Regions from separate parts of the Photobacterium piscicola genome, predicted to be linked through region 3. Evidence: predicted binding sites of a transcription regulator. Region 3 holds the regulator's gene; each other region holds the start of a gene.
The links. Region 3 encodes PurR, which represses purine synthesis genes. Its sites were predicted from a motif close to TNANGNAAACGTTTNCNTNA; they were not measured.

Region 1 (5,754 bases), 150 kb from region 3:
AAATACCAACAATTGGGATTAACATAATTAACGCCCACCAGCCGGTACGATCTTGATCATGCAAACGACGAACAGTAACAGCTACTGTCGGAATAAAGGCAAAAACTGCATATAACGCGGCTAACACCCCATAGCCTTCCATCAAGGTTGGTAGCTGTAATGTTGTATCAACGAGACTGCATGCCATACTTATCAATGCGTTAATTAAGGTAAAAAACCAAAATTCTTTTCTGCGGGAACGCCCTTGAAATTGAGCATATTTACTAAGAACTAAAAAATACCAATTCATTCTTTTTCCTTGTTAATATTAATAACGCTTAATGCGAACAACTTTCATTATTTCAAATTCTAAGCCAGCAACAACAATGATGTCAGCGTAATAAGTCATATTGACTTTTGCACCAGTCAGCGTTTTATATTTTGACTTACGCTTAAATTTAAAAGGCACATTATAACCGTCTATCATCAACGAATGCTGTATCCATTCACCATCATCCCGTTGAGTATGAGAAGACACGGTTAAACCATCACTATGAATTAATTGTTCATGCTTAGCAATGAGCTTATCGCTTTCCGATTTCATTGATCTTCTCCCATTATTGGTGCTTTTATTAGATGCAAAAACAGAGAGCTAGGCTCTCTGTTTATTTTAATTGCTTAGCGTGAATATATTACTCTTAAAGAGGAAGAAATAAACCTGCTAACGTTGCACTCATTAAATTTGCTAAGGTTGCGGCAAAAATAGCCTTCATACCTAAACGAGCGATTTCAGGGCGACGTTTCGGTACGATGCCGCCTAACCCACCCATTAACATCGCAATAGAGGTTAAGTTAGCAAACCCACATAATGCAAAAGTAACTATCGCTTGAGAATGCTCACTCAATTTAGCAATCGTTTCTGGTTTCATTAGCTCAGCAAAGGCAATAAACTCATTAACAGCAATTTTAGTACCAATAAGGCTAGCTGCCGTTGTCGCTTCTGACCAAGGTACCCCAATTAACCAAGCAACAGGTGCAAACAGGTAACCAAAAATCAGATTTAAACTTAGATCATCAATACCAACCCAGTGACCAATATGACCAAGACCACCATTCACCATGGCAATTAAGCTGATAACAGCCAATAAACTTGCACCCACAGCCATTGCAATCTGTAAACCACTCAAAGCACCACGAGAAGCTGCATCGACTAAGTTAACGGGTTCATCTTCTTCACCGTCATCTTCTTCTTCCATGCTGTGTACACCTTCAGTTTGTGGCACGATCAGTTTCGCCATCATTAATCCAGCAGGAGCAGACATAAAACTTGCCGCAATAAGGTACTTTAGCTGTACGCCAAGCCCAGCATAACCAACCATAGTACCACCAGCAACAGAGGCTAATCCGCCCACCATTACGGCAAATAATTCAGATCGTGTCATTCGAGCAAGGAATGGACGAACAACCAATGGTGCTTCTACAGAGCCAACAAAGATATTTGCTGTTGCAGACATTGATTCAGTACGCGTCGTGCCCAATAAACGTTGTAATAAGCCACCAATACCGCGAATCACCCATTTCATGATGCCCACGTAATATAATACGGAAATTAATGCTGAAAAGAAGACAATAGAAGGTAAGACATTAACCGCAAAAATAAAGCCTAATTTAAATTGGGCTAGTTGACCAAATAAGAAAGATGTCCCTTCATGGCCATAATCAATTACGCCAGAAACTGCGCCAGACACACTGTTTAGTACCACTCGACCAATGGGTACATAAAGAATAAAAGCTGCAAAGACAACTTGGATGCAAAAAGCACCGAGTACACTGCGCCAGTTCACTGCTGAGCGGTTTTCAGAAAATAAAAAACCAACTGTAAAAATAGTAATTATACCGAGTAGGCCGACGAGATAATGCAAAGTCATTCCCCAATGTTTGGTGTAGTAAACGATTGCGGAAAGAGTGTATTCATAAAAAAAAGTGTGACAAGGATCAAATTGTTATTACAAGCAACAGTAAATTAACAAAACACAGCTGAATTGCATTGTTTTTAAGCTAAGCAAACGAAATTCATTAGATTAGTTCCTGTGAGGGATACTATTACCCTCAATGTTTACAATTTGAAACATTCAAAGGTGAGTTTTAGCCAACCGTTTGCGCGTAATCGCTGTTTTTTACATCATTACCATTTACACAAAATATTACCCACATCGATATGGCGTCGAATAAATTCAATGAATAGATTTACTTTATTCGGTAAAAATTTATGCCTTGGATAAACAGCATATAAAGGCATATGCTGGGTTAATTGCCAATCTGGCATCAACCGAATCAACTTACCTTGGCGAATTTCATCAGTTAACAAATAGGTTGCTAAGTACCCAACCCCATTACCTGCAATTGTCACATCTCGAATAGCATCAGCAGAGTCAACACGGTAATTCCCCGTCACTTTAATATCCTGATTATCGCTTTGTTGACTAAAGCTCCAGACATTATCTTTACGCTCACGACTAAAATAAATAATGCAATTATGCTCAATTAAGTCACTTGGGTGATAAGGCACACCGTGAGTCGCTAAATATTCAGGACTTGCCACCAATACAAAGTCACAATTACTCAAATGCCGCGCCACAAACCCTTCTGGTGGAGAATCCATAAACCCAATCCAAAGATCGAGCTGCTCTGCAATTAAATCAACACGATGATCAAATAAACTCAACTCTAAGTTTAATAATGGATATTGTTCATGGAACTCATTAATATAGGGTGCTACGTGGTTAGATGCGAAAGACTGCGCAATACCTACGCGTAATAAACCTTGGGAATTGTCTTCATTTCCTAATAATTCACTTTCAGCTTCATTTATTTCTTCTACTACTTTTTCACAATGCTTAGCAAACAAACGTCCCGCCTCTGTTAATGCAAAAGAGCGCGTTGTTCGTTGTACTAATTGTACTCCAAGTCGTTGTTCTAGTTGCTGGATAAGTTTACTCACTTGAGTGCGAGATATATCAAGTAACTGTGCTGCTTTAGTAAAGCTTTGTTGTTTAGTAAGTGCATTAAAAACAATCATTTGCTGTGCTTTTTTTAACATCTACAACCTTTATCTTTAAATAAAAAATCTAATAACACCTATACGGGAAGATTCATTTAATCCGTAATTCTGTTGTCATTGATAGTATATGTCAGCCCTTTATTAACTGAATATTAATTCCTACTTGTTATACATAGAAAATAACACGTAATAGCAGCGTACATCGCTACATACCTCATCGTATTTTATTACAACATTCATCGAGTGTTCAAACTTCTGAAACATTACTGTCACATAACTTTCCTACTCTTTGTCATGTTCATTCAAACCTATTGGCATTTTGCCCAACAAGAAAGGATTAGGAAAATGAAAACAAAGATTATCGGCGCAGTTGTTGTTGCAAGTTCACTTATAACGAGTTCTGCAGTGTTTGCTGGCGAGACTATCTCTGTTGTAGGTTCTAGCTCTGTTTCTCCCCTCATGGAAGTTTTGGGTGAGACTTATGCAAAATCTAACGATGTTACGGTAGAAGTTCAAGGACCAGGATCATCAGCGGGTATTCGTGTTGCTCACGATGGCTCGGCAGATCTTGGCATGTCATCACGTAGCTTGAAAAAATCAGAAGAATCACCACAACTTAAAGAAGTTGTTATTGCACGAGACGGTATTGCCGTGGTGGTGAATAACAGTAACTCGGTCACCGATCTAACCAAAGAACAAATCACTGAGATCTACAAAGGCAATGTCACTAACTGGAAACAAGTGGGTGGTGAAGATAAACCTATCGTTGTCGCAACTCGCGATACAGCATCAGGTACCCGTGGTGCATTTGAAGACATTATGTCACTAAAGAAAAAAATTAACGGAATCAAAGTCTCTGCCATTTCACAAAAAGCACAAGTGGCAAGTGGCAATGGTCAGCTAAAAACAACGGTTGCGAATAATCCTTTTGCTATCGGTTACATTTCACTAGGTTCAGTTGATAACACAGTCAAAGCACTCACTATTGATGGCCATAAACCCTCTGTAGCTTCAATTAAAGCCGGTGATTATAGCGTTCAACGCCCATTCATTGTGGTTTATAAAGAAGGTCGTCCATCAGCTGAAGCATTACAATTCCTTACATGGACACAATCGCCAGCAGCACAAAAGATTGTTGCAGATAAAGGCTTTATCTCAGTTAACTAATTTTTTTTTAACGCTCAACATTTGAGTTGAGCGTTTTTGACTTCTCAGAAATAGACAATTATTGGTCTTGTTTCTGGAGTGTAGATTATGACCATCGCAAATATTGAAAAATCGATCAAGGATACACCGTTGCTAAAGTCGAAGAAACGTATTGACTGGCGAGAATTGTTCTTTAAATACCTATTTATGCTCAGCGCAGCTATCGGTATTTTATCCCTCGTAACCATTGGCTATTTTATTTTCCGTGAAGGCTATGCGGCTTTTGCCTATTCAGGCGTTACTGGCATTATCTTTGGTACGGATTGGTTACCTCCAGCTCTCTATGGTATCGCACCGATGATTGTTGCTTCATTAGTCTCAACGGCTGGAGCAGTGATGATTGGCGTGCCTATTGGCGTATTAACCGCAATTTTTATTGCTGAAGTCGCCCCAAGATCACTCGCTAACTTTATTCGCCCAATGATTGAGCTTTTAGCGGGTATCCCCTCTGTTGTGTATGGCTTTTTTGGACTGGTTATTATTGTACCGCTGATTCAAGAAATATTTAACGTGCCAGCGGGTAACACCATCTTAGCGGGAATTATTGTACTTGCAGTGATGATCCTTCCAACTGTGATTACGATTTCTGAAACCTCAATTCGTGCAGTACCTCGTGCTTATAAAGAAGGCTCTTTAGCACTAGGGGCTTCATCAATGTTTACTATTTTTAAACTGATCGTCCCAGCAGCACGTTCTGGCATTATGACAGGTGTTATTTTAGGCGTAGCGCGTGCACTTGGTGAAACCATGGCCATTATTATGGTAATGGGTAATTCCCCTGCTATGCCTGAGGGGTTACTTGAATCTGCACGAACGTTAACAGCAAATATTGCCATTGAGATGTCTTACGCAACAGGAATTCACGCTAGCGCATTATACGCAACAGGTATTGTATTACTGGTATTTATTATGACGCTAAACGGTGCCCTCCTTTATCTTAACCGTGAGCGAGCAAGGTAATTTCTAATGACTAATAATCACTCATTATCATCTCAACACTGCCGATTAGAAAATGCTAATCCTGCAGCCCAAAAACTAAAAGATCGTCTGTCGCTCGCCATCATCTGGTTATCGGCAAGCATTACTGTTGGCTTTTTATTATGGGTAATGTGGTACATTCTTAGCAATGGCCTCGCTCATGTTGATTGGTCTTTCATTAGCTCTAACTACACCACTATAGGTAAAGAATCCGGTATTTGGCCGATGATCATTTCAACACTATATATGGTCATTGCCTCTATTTCGGTAGCGGCTCCATTAGGAATCATGACAGCCATTTATCTTACTGAATATGCCAAAGTGGGGAGCCGTTTAGTTAAAGTCATTCGTTTTTGTACTGAATCTTTAGCCGGTATTCCCTCTATTATTTATGGCCTTTTTGGTATGACCTTTTTTGTGGTTATTCTTGGATTTGGTTATTCCATTTTATCAGGAGCATTAACATTAAGTATCTTAATTCTCCCAGTGATTATTCGTACCACTGAAGAAGCATTAATGGCTGTACCACA
Region 2 (5,754 bases), 790 kb from region 3:
AGAAATTCCAAGCGATCACAAAATCTGATCTTGATCTATCTTCATTTGATAATGCAGAAGAAAAAGAAAAGCAAAAAGAAACAGAAAAAGAATTCACATCAGTAACTGAGCGTACCAAAACATACCTTGGTGAGCGGGTTAAAGAAGTACGTCCAACATTTAAACTGCATGATACGCCAGCGGTAATGGTGACAGATGAAAATGAAATGGGCACGCAAATGGCGAAATTGCTTGCAGCAGCAGGTCATGAAGCACCAGAAGTGCAGTACATCTTTGAGTTAAATCCAGAGCATAGCTTAGTGAAGCAAATGGCGGATGAAGCTGACGAAGAAGTCTTTGGCCGTTGGGTTGAGTTCTTGTTTGGTGAAGCAATGCTTGCTGAGCGTGGCACAATGGACGATCCTTCACAGTTCTTAGCTGCCGTAAACAAATTGTTGGTTAAATAATCAATTAACCAATCAAAATCACAGACTATTCTGATAAATCATTCAATCGCAGCTTGGTCACAGTACCAAGCTTGCGACTGAGCGCTAATCAGTGTATTTTCAGTTTTTTGCAAATCTCCACTCTATTTTAAAGGGGAACACAATGCGCATTATCCTTCTGGGTGCTCCAGGTGCAGGTAAAGGTACTCAAGCTCAATTCATCATGGAAAAATTTGGTATTCCTCAAATTTCTACTGGTGATATGTTACGTGCAGCAATCAAAGCGGGCACTGAACTAGGTAAGCAAGCAAAATCAGTGATCGATGCAGGTCAACTTGTATCTGACGATATCATCCTTGGTCTTGTTAAAGAGCGTATCACTGCAGAAGATTGTGCAAAAGGTTTCCTACTTGATGGTTTCCCTCGCACAATTCCTCAAGCTGATGGTCTTAAAGAAAATGGCGTTGTTGTAGATTACGTTATTGAATTTGATGTTGCTGATGATGTGATTGTTGAGCGTATGGCGGGTCGTCGTGCTCACCTTGCTTCAGGTCGTACTTACCATGCTGTTTACAACCCACCAAAGGTTGAAGGTAAAGATGACGTAACAGGTGAAGATCTTGTTATCCGTGAAGATGATAAAGAAGAAACTGTTCGTGCACGTCTAACGGTATACCATAACCAAACTGCACCACTTATCGAGTACTACGGTAAAGAAGCAGCGGCTGGTAACACTAAGTACCTTAAATTCGATGGTACTTTACCTGTTGCTGAAGTAAGCGCACAGCTTGAGAAAGCACTAGCATAAATAACATTGTTGATTAGCTAATATTTATAATAGCTAATAACGATGTAAATAAACGGGCTTACCAATTGGTAATGCTCGTTTTTTTTGGTTTTAATATACGGGTGTTATAAGATGTTATAACAAGATTGAGTATTTTTTGTTGCTGAAATGTATTCGTTTGAGGCTGGAAATAACGTATTTTCAGCGACGGGAATAAATAGAGTAAAGATAAAGGATAAATACCGATGACAATAAATAATAACTATGGGGTATTACTGGTTAATCTTGGTACTCCTGATGCACCAACAACTGCTGGCGTGAAACAGTTTTTAGCTGAATTTTTGCATGATAAGCGAGTCGTGGATATGACGCGTTGGTTATGGTGTCCTATTTTGCATGGCATTATTTTACCAATACGTTCACCTAAAGTGGCTAAATTATATCAATCAGTATGGATGGATGATGGATCACCGTTAATGGTGTATTCTCGTCGTCAGCAACAAGCCCTACAACAAAAGCTTAATGTTCCTGTTGCATTAGGAATGACTTATGGTGAGCCGAGTATTCAATCAGGCTTGCAGCAATTAAAGCAACAAGGGTGCAAACAAATACTTGTGTTGCCGCTATACCCTCAATATTCAGCGACGACAACAGCTGCGGTTTTTGATCGTATTGCTAAAGAGTTGAAAACAGTGCCTGAATTACCCGAATTACGGTTTGTGAACCATTATTATGATCACCCTGATTATATTGCTGCGTTAGCTCAATCTGTTGAAAAAGTTTGGGCAGAGAAAGGACAACCAGATTATTTATTATGTTCTTATCATGGCATTCCCCAACGTTATGCAGATAATGGCGATCCCTATCCAGATCATTGTCATCAAACAACCGTGTTACTTGCTCAGTCGCTTGATATGGCGCGAGAAAAAATGAGCATGAGTTATCAATCTATTTTTGGGCGTGAAGAATGGTTAAAACCGTATACTGAAGCGACGATTCGCTCGTTAGCAGAAAAAGGCATAAAACGGTTGGATGTAATGTGCCCGGCTTTTTCGGTTGATTGCTTAGAAACCTTAGAAGAGATTGCTGAACAATGTAAAGAGGTATTTATTGAGGCAGGTGGCAAAGAGTTTAATTTGATCCCATGCTTAAATGATGATTCTGCTCATATAGCAATGATGGAAAGCTTGGTTAAGCAGCATACACAAGGATGGTAATGCCGATAGCGACAGGAAAATTATTCCCTTGACGATAACGTTTGCGTTATTGTTTATGGCTATTATTCGCAAAACCTATGATAGCTTTTGCTTTTATGTACCAAATTCTGTGATAGAATTCGCAAAATTTACAACTTGACAGCCCATTGACATGAAATTTCCAGGCCAACGAAAATCTAAGCATTATTTTCCCGTACATGCTCGCGATCCACTTCTAAGTCAAACGAAGATAGAGAAGCGTTTAACACGTACTCATGTTGTGGGTATCGATCAAACATTGGTTGATATTGAAGCCTACGTTGATGATGAGTTTCTGGAACGTTATGAGCTAAGTAAAGGGCATTCATTAGTTATTACTGATGAAAAAGCTGAAGCGCTTTACCATGAGCTAAAAGAAAATAATCTTGTGACTCATGAGTTTGCTGGCGGCACAATCGGTAATACTTTACATAACTATTCAGTATTAGCCGATGATAAATCTGTATTATTAGGCGTGATGAGTAAAGACATTGAAATTGGTAGCTATGCGTACCGTTATCTTTGTAATACCTCAAGCCGTATGGATATGAACTATTTACAACCTGTAGATGGTCCTATTGGCCGTTGTTTTGCGCTGATTTCTAAAGATGGTGAGCGTACCTTCGCAATTAACGAAGGTCGAATGAACCAACTGAAGCCTGATAGTATTCCTGAGTGCGTATTTGAAAACGCATCAGCTTTAGTACTGACCGCTTATCTTGTTCGTTGTAAGCCAGGCGACCCAATGCCAGCTGCAACAATGCAAGCAATTGAGTACGCGAAAAAATATGATGTGCCTGTTGTATTAACATTGGGTACTAAATTCGTTATTCAAGATGATCCACAGTGGTGGCGTGATTTCTTACGTGATCATGTTACTGTGGTTGCAATGAACGAAGACGAAGGCGAAGCATTAACTGGCGAGTCAGATCCTCTTGTTGCAGCAGATAAAACTCTTGAGTGGGTTGATCTTGTACTATGTACTGCGGGCCCTGTTGGGTTATACACTGCGGGTTATACTGAAGAGTCAGCAAAACGTGAAACTGCGTTGCCACTATTACCAGGTGATATTGCTGAATTTAACCGTTACGAATTTAGTCGTCCAATGATTAAAGCAACGTGTGAAAACCCAACTAAGGTTTATTCACATATCGCTCCATATATGGGTGGCCCAGAGCGTATTAAAAATACTAACGGTGCTGGTGATGGTGCATTATCTGCGTTATTACATGATATGTCTGCTAACCGTTACCATAAAGAAAACGTGCCAAATTCAAGTAAGCACCAGTATTCTTTCCTAACTTACTCATCATTTTCACAAGTTTGTTTGTACGCAAACCGTGTAAGTTATGAAGTATTAGCCCAGTATTCACCTCGTCTTTCTCGTGGCTTACCTGAGCGTGAAGATAGCCTAGAAGAAGCTTATTGGGAACGTTAATAACACATTGTTATTAATTAAAAAAAACCGCCATTTTTGATGGCGGTTTTTTTATGCGGTAAATTTATTTATTTTTTGTAAGCTTGGTTATGAACCGCGGCAATCGCACGACCTGATGGATCGGCGGCATTTTTAAAGCTCTCATCCCACTCAATTGCTTTGGCACTAGAACAAGCAATAGATGGACCACCAGGAACACATTTAGCTGCGCTTTCTAATGGGAATAGTTCTTCAAAAATTTCACGGTAAACATAGCCTTCTTTTGTTGTTGGCGTGTTATACGGGAAACGGAACGCAGCAGTAGCTAATTGCTGATCGGTGACTTTAGCTGCCGCGACTTCTTTAAGGCTATCAATCCAGCCATAGCCGACACCGTCTGAAAACTGCTCTTTTTGGCGCCATGCAACAGACTCTGGAAGGTAGTGTTCAAAACACTCGCGAACAATGTGTTTTTCCATTTTGCCGTTGCCACACATTTTATCTTGAGGGTTAATGCGCATTGCAACATCAAGGAATTCTTTATCCAAGAACGGTACTCGTGCTTCGATGCCCCATGCCGCCATTGATTTGTTCGCGCGTGCACAGTCAAACATATTAAGCGCTAACAATTTACGCACTGTCTCTTCATGAAATTCTTTTGCGTTAGGCGCTTTATGGAAATATAAATAGCCACCAAAGATTTCATCAGCACCTTCTCCTGAAAGTACCATTTTAATACCCATTGCACGGATCTTACGTGACATCAAATACATAGGGGTTGATGCACGAATCGTGGTGACATCATAGGTTTCAATGTGGTAAATCACATCACGAATAGCATCTAACCCTTCTTGAACGGTATAGGTTAATTCATGGTGAACCGTACCAATTGCATCTGCTACAATTTTCGCTGCTTTTAAATCGGGAGCACCTTCAAGGCCGATAGCAAAGGAGTGCAGTGTTGGCCACCATGCTTGTGACTGCTCATCATCTTCAATACGTTTAGCTGCAAATTTTTTCGTGATAGCAGAAATAACGGATGAATCTAAACCACCTGACAGTAATACCCCATAAGGTACATCTGTCATTAATTGGCGTTTAACGGCACTTTCAAGCGCATCGGTTAATGCTACTTTATCTGTTTTAGCGTCTTTAACGGCATCAAATTCCATCCAGTCACGTTTGTAGTAACGAACAGGTTCGCCTTTTTTACTCCAAAGATAAGTACCTGGAGGAAATTCACTGATTGTTTTACACACAGGGACTAGTGCTTTCATTTCTGATGCAACATAGAAGTTACCATGCTCATCATAGCCTTGATAAAGTGGAATGATGCCAATGTGGTCACGGCCAATAAGGTAAGCATCTTCTTGCTCATCATAAAGAATAAAGGCAAAGATACCGTTGAGGTAATCTAACAGTTCTGGGCCTTTTTCTTTATAAAGCGCTAAAATAATTTCACAATCAGATTCTGTTTGGAAAGGGTAATCAGGTGCAAATTCAGCACGTAGTTCTTTATGGTTATAGATTTCACCATTTACTGCAAGTACATGACTTTTATCTGTGTTGTACAGCGGTTGTTCGCCACTATTAAGGTCAACGATTGCTAAACGCTCATGAACTAGAATAGCATTGTCTGAGGCATAAATACCTGACCAATCAGGGCCGCGGTGGCGCATTTTTTTTGATAGCTCAAGAGCTGTTGTACGAAGTACTGATGAGTCGCTCTTGATGTCAAGGATACCGAATACTGAACACATAATAATACTACTCCAAACGTTTTATTTTTATTATCCATAATTAATGGAAATGTATCATGTAGCTAATAAGTTATCATTATGATAATTGATGTTGATGCCACATCTCTTTTCTCGTTGATTGTTAAAATCA
Region 3 (5,754 bases):
GAGCAGCATCGCGATCTTCACGATTTAATAGCTGAGGTGATCTTTCAACAATAGTGACTTCGGCACCTAATCGACAAAAACTTTGTGCTAATTCACAGCCAATAGGGCCACCACCAAGGATTAATAATCGCTTAGGCAGGGCAGTTAATTGCCACACAGTATCAGATGTTAAGTAATTAACAGTATCCAAACCAGGTATGGCTGGTACTAATGGACGCGCACCCGTTGCGATAACAATATTACGGGTTGTAATACGGGTGCCATTCACTTCAACTTCCCATGGCGAGACAATAGTTGCATCACCGGTAATACAATTTACGCCAAGCTTACTGTAACGCTCGATAGAATCATGGGGTTCAATTTTAGTAATGACTTTATGAATGCGGCCCATCACTTGTGCAAAATCGATATTATCAATGTGAGCATCGATACCAAGTGCTGATGCATTTTTGATATCAGCCGCAGTATGTGCTGCACGAATAAGTGCTTTTGATGGAACACAACCAGTATTTAAACAATCGCCTCCCATTTTGTGACGTTCAATAAGAGTAACATCTGCTTTTACTGCGGCAGCAATGTACGCGCTAACTAAACCGCCAGAACCTGCACCAATGACAACTAGATTCTGATCAAAGCGAGCGGGCTTTTGCCATTGTTTGTATTGTTTTTTAATAGCCGTTGTTTTCATGATCCATTTTGTAAGTAATGGGAAAATGCCAAGTAGAACTAAAGAGAATAAAACGGGGGCAGAGATGATGCCACTGAGTGAATCTATTTTTCCAAGTTGAGTACCCGCATTAATATAAACGGCAGTACCCGCTAACATTCCTAATTGGCTAACCCAGAAAAAAGTACGGGTTTTAATTATGGTTAATCCCATTAAAAGATTAATAAGGAAAAAAGGGAAAACAGGAATTAAACGTAAACTCAGCAGATAAAATCCGCCTTCTTTCTTTATGCCATCATTTAAGGTTGTTAAGCGATTACCAAATTTTGCTTGTACCCAATCACGTAAAATAAAACGACTAGATAGAAAGGCCAGTGTTGCGCCTATTGTACTGGCAAAAGACACCATAATTAGGCTGGCCCAGAAACCAAATAAAGCTGCGCCTAATAAGGTTAATATTGATGCGCCAGGAATAGACAGAGCAGTGACTAAAATATATAAACTAAAAAAGCCAATATAAGATGTAATTGGATTTTCAATAATATAGTCTTGCAGGGTTAATTGTTCACGTTTAGCCGCTTCAAGGGTAAGGTATTGGCCAAGGTCAAAATAAAACCAAGTGCCAATAATTGCCAATATAACGGTAAGCAACAAAAGTTTATTACTTTTCATCGTGGCTCCTTTGTTGAGGCTGAATAGGTAATGAGCAAAAACCTTGTGCAGGAACATCTAGCGCAGTATTAAACTTAGCGGATAAATTTTGAAAACTCACTAATGCGGTTAATTCAATAATATCATCGCTGCTATACCATGTTGCAAGCGCTGCTAGCATTTCATCACTGACATGTTGATCGCTAAGAGTCATTGCTTCGGTATAAGCTAACACTGCTTGTTCTTGCTCTGAAAAGTGATCAGAAGATTGCCAGTGTGCAAGTGCTTTAATTTTTTCTAATGAATGGCAGCGCTCTGCTAATTTCATGCCATTAGCGTCAACACAGAAAGCACAATCATTTAGTTGTGATACTCGTACACAGACTAATGAACGTATCACTGCATCAATCGGTGATTTTTTACGATCAAGGTAACCAAAGAACAAAGCCACTAACCAGAAAAGCACTGGTTTTTGTCCCCATAGTTTCGCGGGATTGAGAATATTGCCAAAATGGCGTTTTTGAAGCCATAGCAAAGGTTTGACCCATAATGAGAATGTTTTTTTGGTTAATATACGCAAGGTATGTCCTTATTAAATGAGAATCACATCGACTATTAAGTAGCAAGACCGAGGGAAGTGATATTGTATTTCATTTAATGACAAAAATTTTTATTATTCAAAAAATTATTAGATATAACAAAGAACAAATAACAATAATGAATGTATGAATTGTTACATTTTATGTGGTGAATGATGCTTTAGTGTGGTATTGGATAAATATTCGTTCAAGAACGTTAAAAATACGTTTTTATGAAGGATGTATCTATGATTTTCGATATAAAGAATAAACAGGATCTTGGATAACTATTTCTTCATGGAATGTGTATTTTTAATTGTGCTGTATAATTAATGTACACAGTAAGATGTGTTCAGAGGAAGTGCAGGTTCAAGTAAGGATAGTTTGGAAAGATTATATGCAGATATCGAATAAAATAAATTAAAGAGGCACTGAGCCTCTTTATTCTTAAGCGTCACTTAGCCAGTTGACGAATATATTTATTATAGTTTTGCGAGCAGTTCGTTACGTCTACTTTCTGGTATTACAGACCAATGTTGGCCATGTATAGCACCTTCTAGAGCCCATAATAATTCTAAACTTAATGATGCCTCTTGTGTTTTTTGTAATGCCTTATAGGCGTTGAGTGCACCAAGATCGTATAGTTGATCAATAGTTTGAATACCTGCTTTTTTGAGCATTCTTTCATTTGATAGGCGTAAGTTAGGTAAATCTTTTATCCTAGCTGGCGCGCAACATTCTTTTGCTTTTTTATCAGCAAGTGCTGCTTCAAGAGAATATTTAGCTTGCTCTATTATTTTTTCAGGTTCTTCCCACCATTCATCAAGAATTGCGTAATGTTTAGTTATTACAGGAAACCCACGTTTCTTATAGATGTACGGTTCTAATCCCGCTTGTTGAAACTCCTCTTCAGTTTTAGCGTTTGCTCTTAGGTGAAGTTTATTATTAACCACAAGTGCGAACATTGCTTCGCCTGCGAAAATACCAAAGCCACCAAATATAGAACGCGATTTAACATTACCTAAATGGTCTAATAATTTTAATGAGTTTTTTAATATTGGTTTATCCATACTTCTACTCGGTGAATAAATGAGTGTCACCTAACATTAAAGTAGTCGTAAATTGACTTATTATTAAAGTTATTTACGAGAGAATTTTCCTACTCTAAATCATCCATGTATCACTTTATAAATAATATTATCAATATAGAAGTATTATTTATAATTTGTAAGTCTTTTGCTTACTATTATATGTATTTACAAGACCTATTATATTCGATCTTTTAAAAAGGTAAGTTTTAATATTAATTAAAGCTGATGAATCTGTGAGTTTGTTCATGTTTTTGAGAATAAGATATTTTTTGTAGGATCATCGAGCGAAATTCATTAGCTATAAAAAAGCCAATAAAAATATTGGCTCAATCAAAAGGGGGCGTGTTAGCGTAAATCCTTTACTGACTTGCGCTCAACGATGGCTGGCGTCATTTCAAAGATTTGAGGTTCATGATCTTTGTTCTTCATGCGTTCCATTAAAATCTTAATGGCGGTTTTACCTAAACGACGCTTTGGCTGATGGATAGTTGTTAATGGTGGCGCGAAGTAAGGCGCAAGATCAATATTGTCGTAGCCAATAATTGAAATATCACCAGGAACGCGTAACCCTGCTTGTTCAAAAGTACTGATCAGTGCCATTGCCATAATATCATTGAAACAGAAAATGGCGGTTGGGCGATCTGTCATTGCAATATACTTCTCAGCAGCTTCAACGGCTGAATCACACTCAAAGTCACCTTCAAGAATCCAGTTTTCGTTAACTGCTAAGTTTGCTTCTGCCATTGCTTTATTAAAGCCTTTTAGACGTTCACGACACGTTGATTTATCGTTGTGGCCTGATAAACAACCGATACGGCTATGACCATGATCGATAAAATACTTAGTCGCAATGTAGCCACCTTGCTCAGCATTATCCTGAATTTTATCAGTATGTGGGCTTTCTGGACCCCAATCCATCACTACCATTGGTAGGTCTTTTTGACGCTCAAGTAAATCCAGTAATTTCTGATCAAGATCAGAACACATTACCAATAAGCCATCGACACGCTTTTCTGCAAGCATGCGCAAATAATCATATTGCTTAGAAAGGTTACCTTCAGTGTTACATAAAATGAGCGTGTAACCTTCACGGTAGCAATACTCTTCAACACCATGTACAACCTCAGCAAAAAAAGGGTTGGTTGACTTAGTGACTAGCATGCCAATTGTACGGGTTGTATTACATTTTAGGCTACGCGCAACAGCACTTGGTGCGTAGTTAAGCTCTTCAACAGCAGCAAGTACTTTTTTCTGTGTTGCTTCTGCGACAAAGCGCGTTTTATTGATCACGTGTGAAACTGTTGTAGTTGAAACGCCAGCCATACGTGCAACATCTTTAATGGTTGCCATATTTATTCTTCTAATAATGGGTGCTAGAGATGTTTCTAGCTAATCGTGAGGTACCAAATTGAGTAATTACTGAGATGAATATAATTCAATGTTTTTCGGTAAAGTCTCTCGTTAATTATTCAATTTGGCACCAATAATGTGTCTACTGCATACTTAAATAGTATTAACACTAAAAGCCGCATTTATTCGCGGCTTTATAATTATTGCATATTTTTCAAGTGTAATCGCTTGCGTTCACATTTTACTGAGTGTTACGCGTAGTGCAACGTTTCAATTGTCTGGGAGTAAATTATTTGATAACTATCAACAAAAAATCGTAAATTTCAGTAATTTTACTGAAATTTACAAGAGATAATCAAAAAGACGATGAACTTTAATACTAGGATAGTAGATAAGGATAACCATGAACAGGGTGGGGATGTACGGAAATGTTCCAACCGTAGACATTGTTAATTATTTCAGGCTGTAATGCTTGCCATGGTGATCCATCGGCTTGAATCTTACCGTGTTGAATAATGACCATACGTTGAGCATATTGCGCAGCTAAGTTGAGATCATGTAATACGATGATAACCGCGGCACCTTTTGCTGCCATGGTTTGTGCCATTTGTAGCGTTTTATGCTGGTGGGCGAGATCTAAGGCAGATGTTGGCTCATCTAACATTAGAATACATTTATCATCAGCTTGACTGAGTTGTGTTAGCACGCGTGCGAAATGGATTCGTTGTTTTTCACCCCCTGATAACGTGGGATATAAGCGTGGTGCAAGATGAAGAACATCAGTATTACGCATGGTTGTGAGGGTGATATCGTCAATTTCTTGGCGTGACAAACATAGCGGCATAGTGCCAAGTTCAACCACTTCTTTACAGGTAAAGGCGAAAGACAGCGAACTGTGTTGCGGTAAAATACCTAAATGGCACGCCAATTCAGATCGTTGCCAATCTTCAATATCGCGATTAAAAAATGTAACCTGCCCATTTTCAGGTGTCATTTCACCGCAGAGTATTTTAAGTAACGTGCTTTTTCCTGCGCCATTAGGCCCAAGTAGCGCCGTTATTTCACCCGCTTTTATATCAATATTAAAGTCATCTAATAATACTTTTCCTGCCAATGTTAATTGCAAATCACGTGCCGAAATGACAGTTGGGCGTGCAGAGGTTACCGTCATGCGATTCTGCCTTTTTGTTTATTCAATAGATAAATGAAGAATGGAGCGCCTAAAATAGCGGTAATAATACCAACGGGGAGTTCTTGTGGTGCAAACGCACTACGCGCGATCATATCTGCGACAAGTAAAATTAAAGCACCTAGAATAGCTGAGATTGGCAATAATGTTTTATGATTAGGGCCTGAAATCATGCGCCCTAAATGGGGGATCACCAGACCAATAAAGCCAATAGGACCTGTAATAGCA

Region 1: the regulator PurR is predicted to act here: its motif matches at 2,125-2,144, upstream of ACJZU6_RS07420 (NupC/NupG family nucleoside CNT transporter).
Region 2: the regulator PurR is predicted to act here: its motif matches at 2,459-2,478, upstream of ACJZU6_RS11725 (inosine/guanosine kinase).

What each region holds. Positions count from the first base shown of each region.
Region 1 is NZ_CP175534.1:1,540,784-1,546,537, reverse strand. It holds gene ACJZU6_RS07430 (DUF805 domain-containing protein) at 1-289, opposite strand, end outside; gene ACJZU6_RS07425 (hypothetical protein) at 308-583, opposite strand; gene ACJZU6_RS07420 (NupC/NupG family nucleoside CNT transporter) at 678-1,907, opposite strand; gene ACJZU6_RS07415 (LysR substrate-binding domain-containing protein) at 2,165-3,079, opposite strand; gene ACJZU6_RS07410 (phosphate ABC transporter substrate-binding protein) at 3,386-4,207, shown strand; gene pstC (phosphate ABC transporter permease subunit PstC) at 4,295-5,206, shown strand; gene pstA (phosphate ABC transporter permease PstA) at 5,213-5,754, shown strand, end outside.
Region 2 is NZ_CP175534.1:2,477,604-2,483,357, reverse strand. It holds gene htpG (molecular chaperone HtpG) at 1-446, shown strand, start outside; gene adk (adenylate kinase) at 589-1,233, shown strand; gene hemH (ferrochelatase) at 1,458-2,429, shown strand; gene ACJZU6_RS11725 (inosine/guanosine kinase) at 2,581-3,885, shown strand; gene asnB (asparagine synthase B) at 3,954-5,624, opposite strand.
Region 3 is NZ_CP175534.1:1,691,039-1,696,792, forward strand. It holds gene ACJZU6_RS08110 (FAD-dependent oxidoreductase) at 1-1,339, opposite strand, end outside; gene ACJZU6_RS08115 (carboxymuconolactone decarboxylase family protein) at 1,329-1,898, opposite strand; gene ACJZU6_RS08120 (TfoX/Sxy family DNA transformation protein) at 2,379-2,966, opposite strand; gene purR (HTH-type transcriptional repressor PurR) at 3,333-4,337, opposite strand; gene ACJZU6_RS08130 (heme ABC transporter ATP-binding protein) at 4,717-5,508, opposite strand; gene ACJZU6_RS08135 (iron ABC transporter permease) at 5,505-5,754, opposite strand, start outside.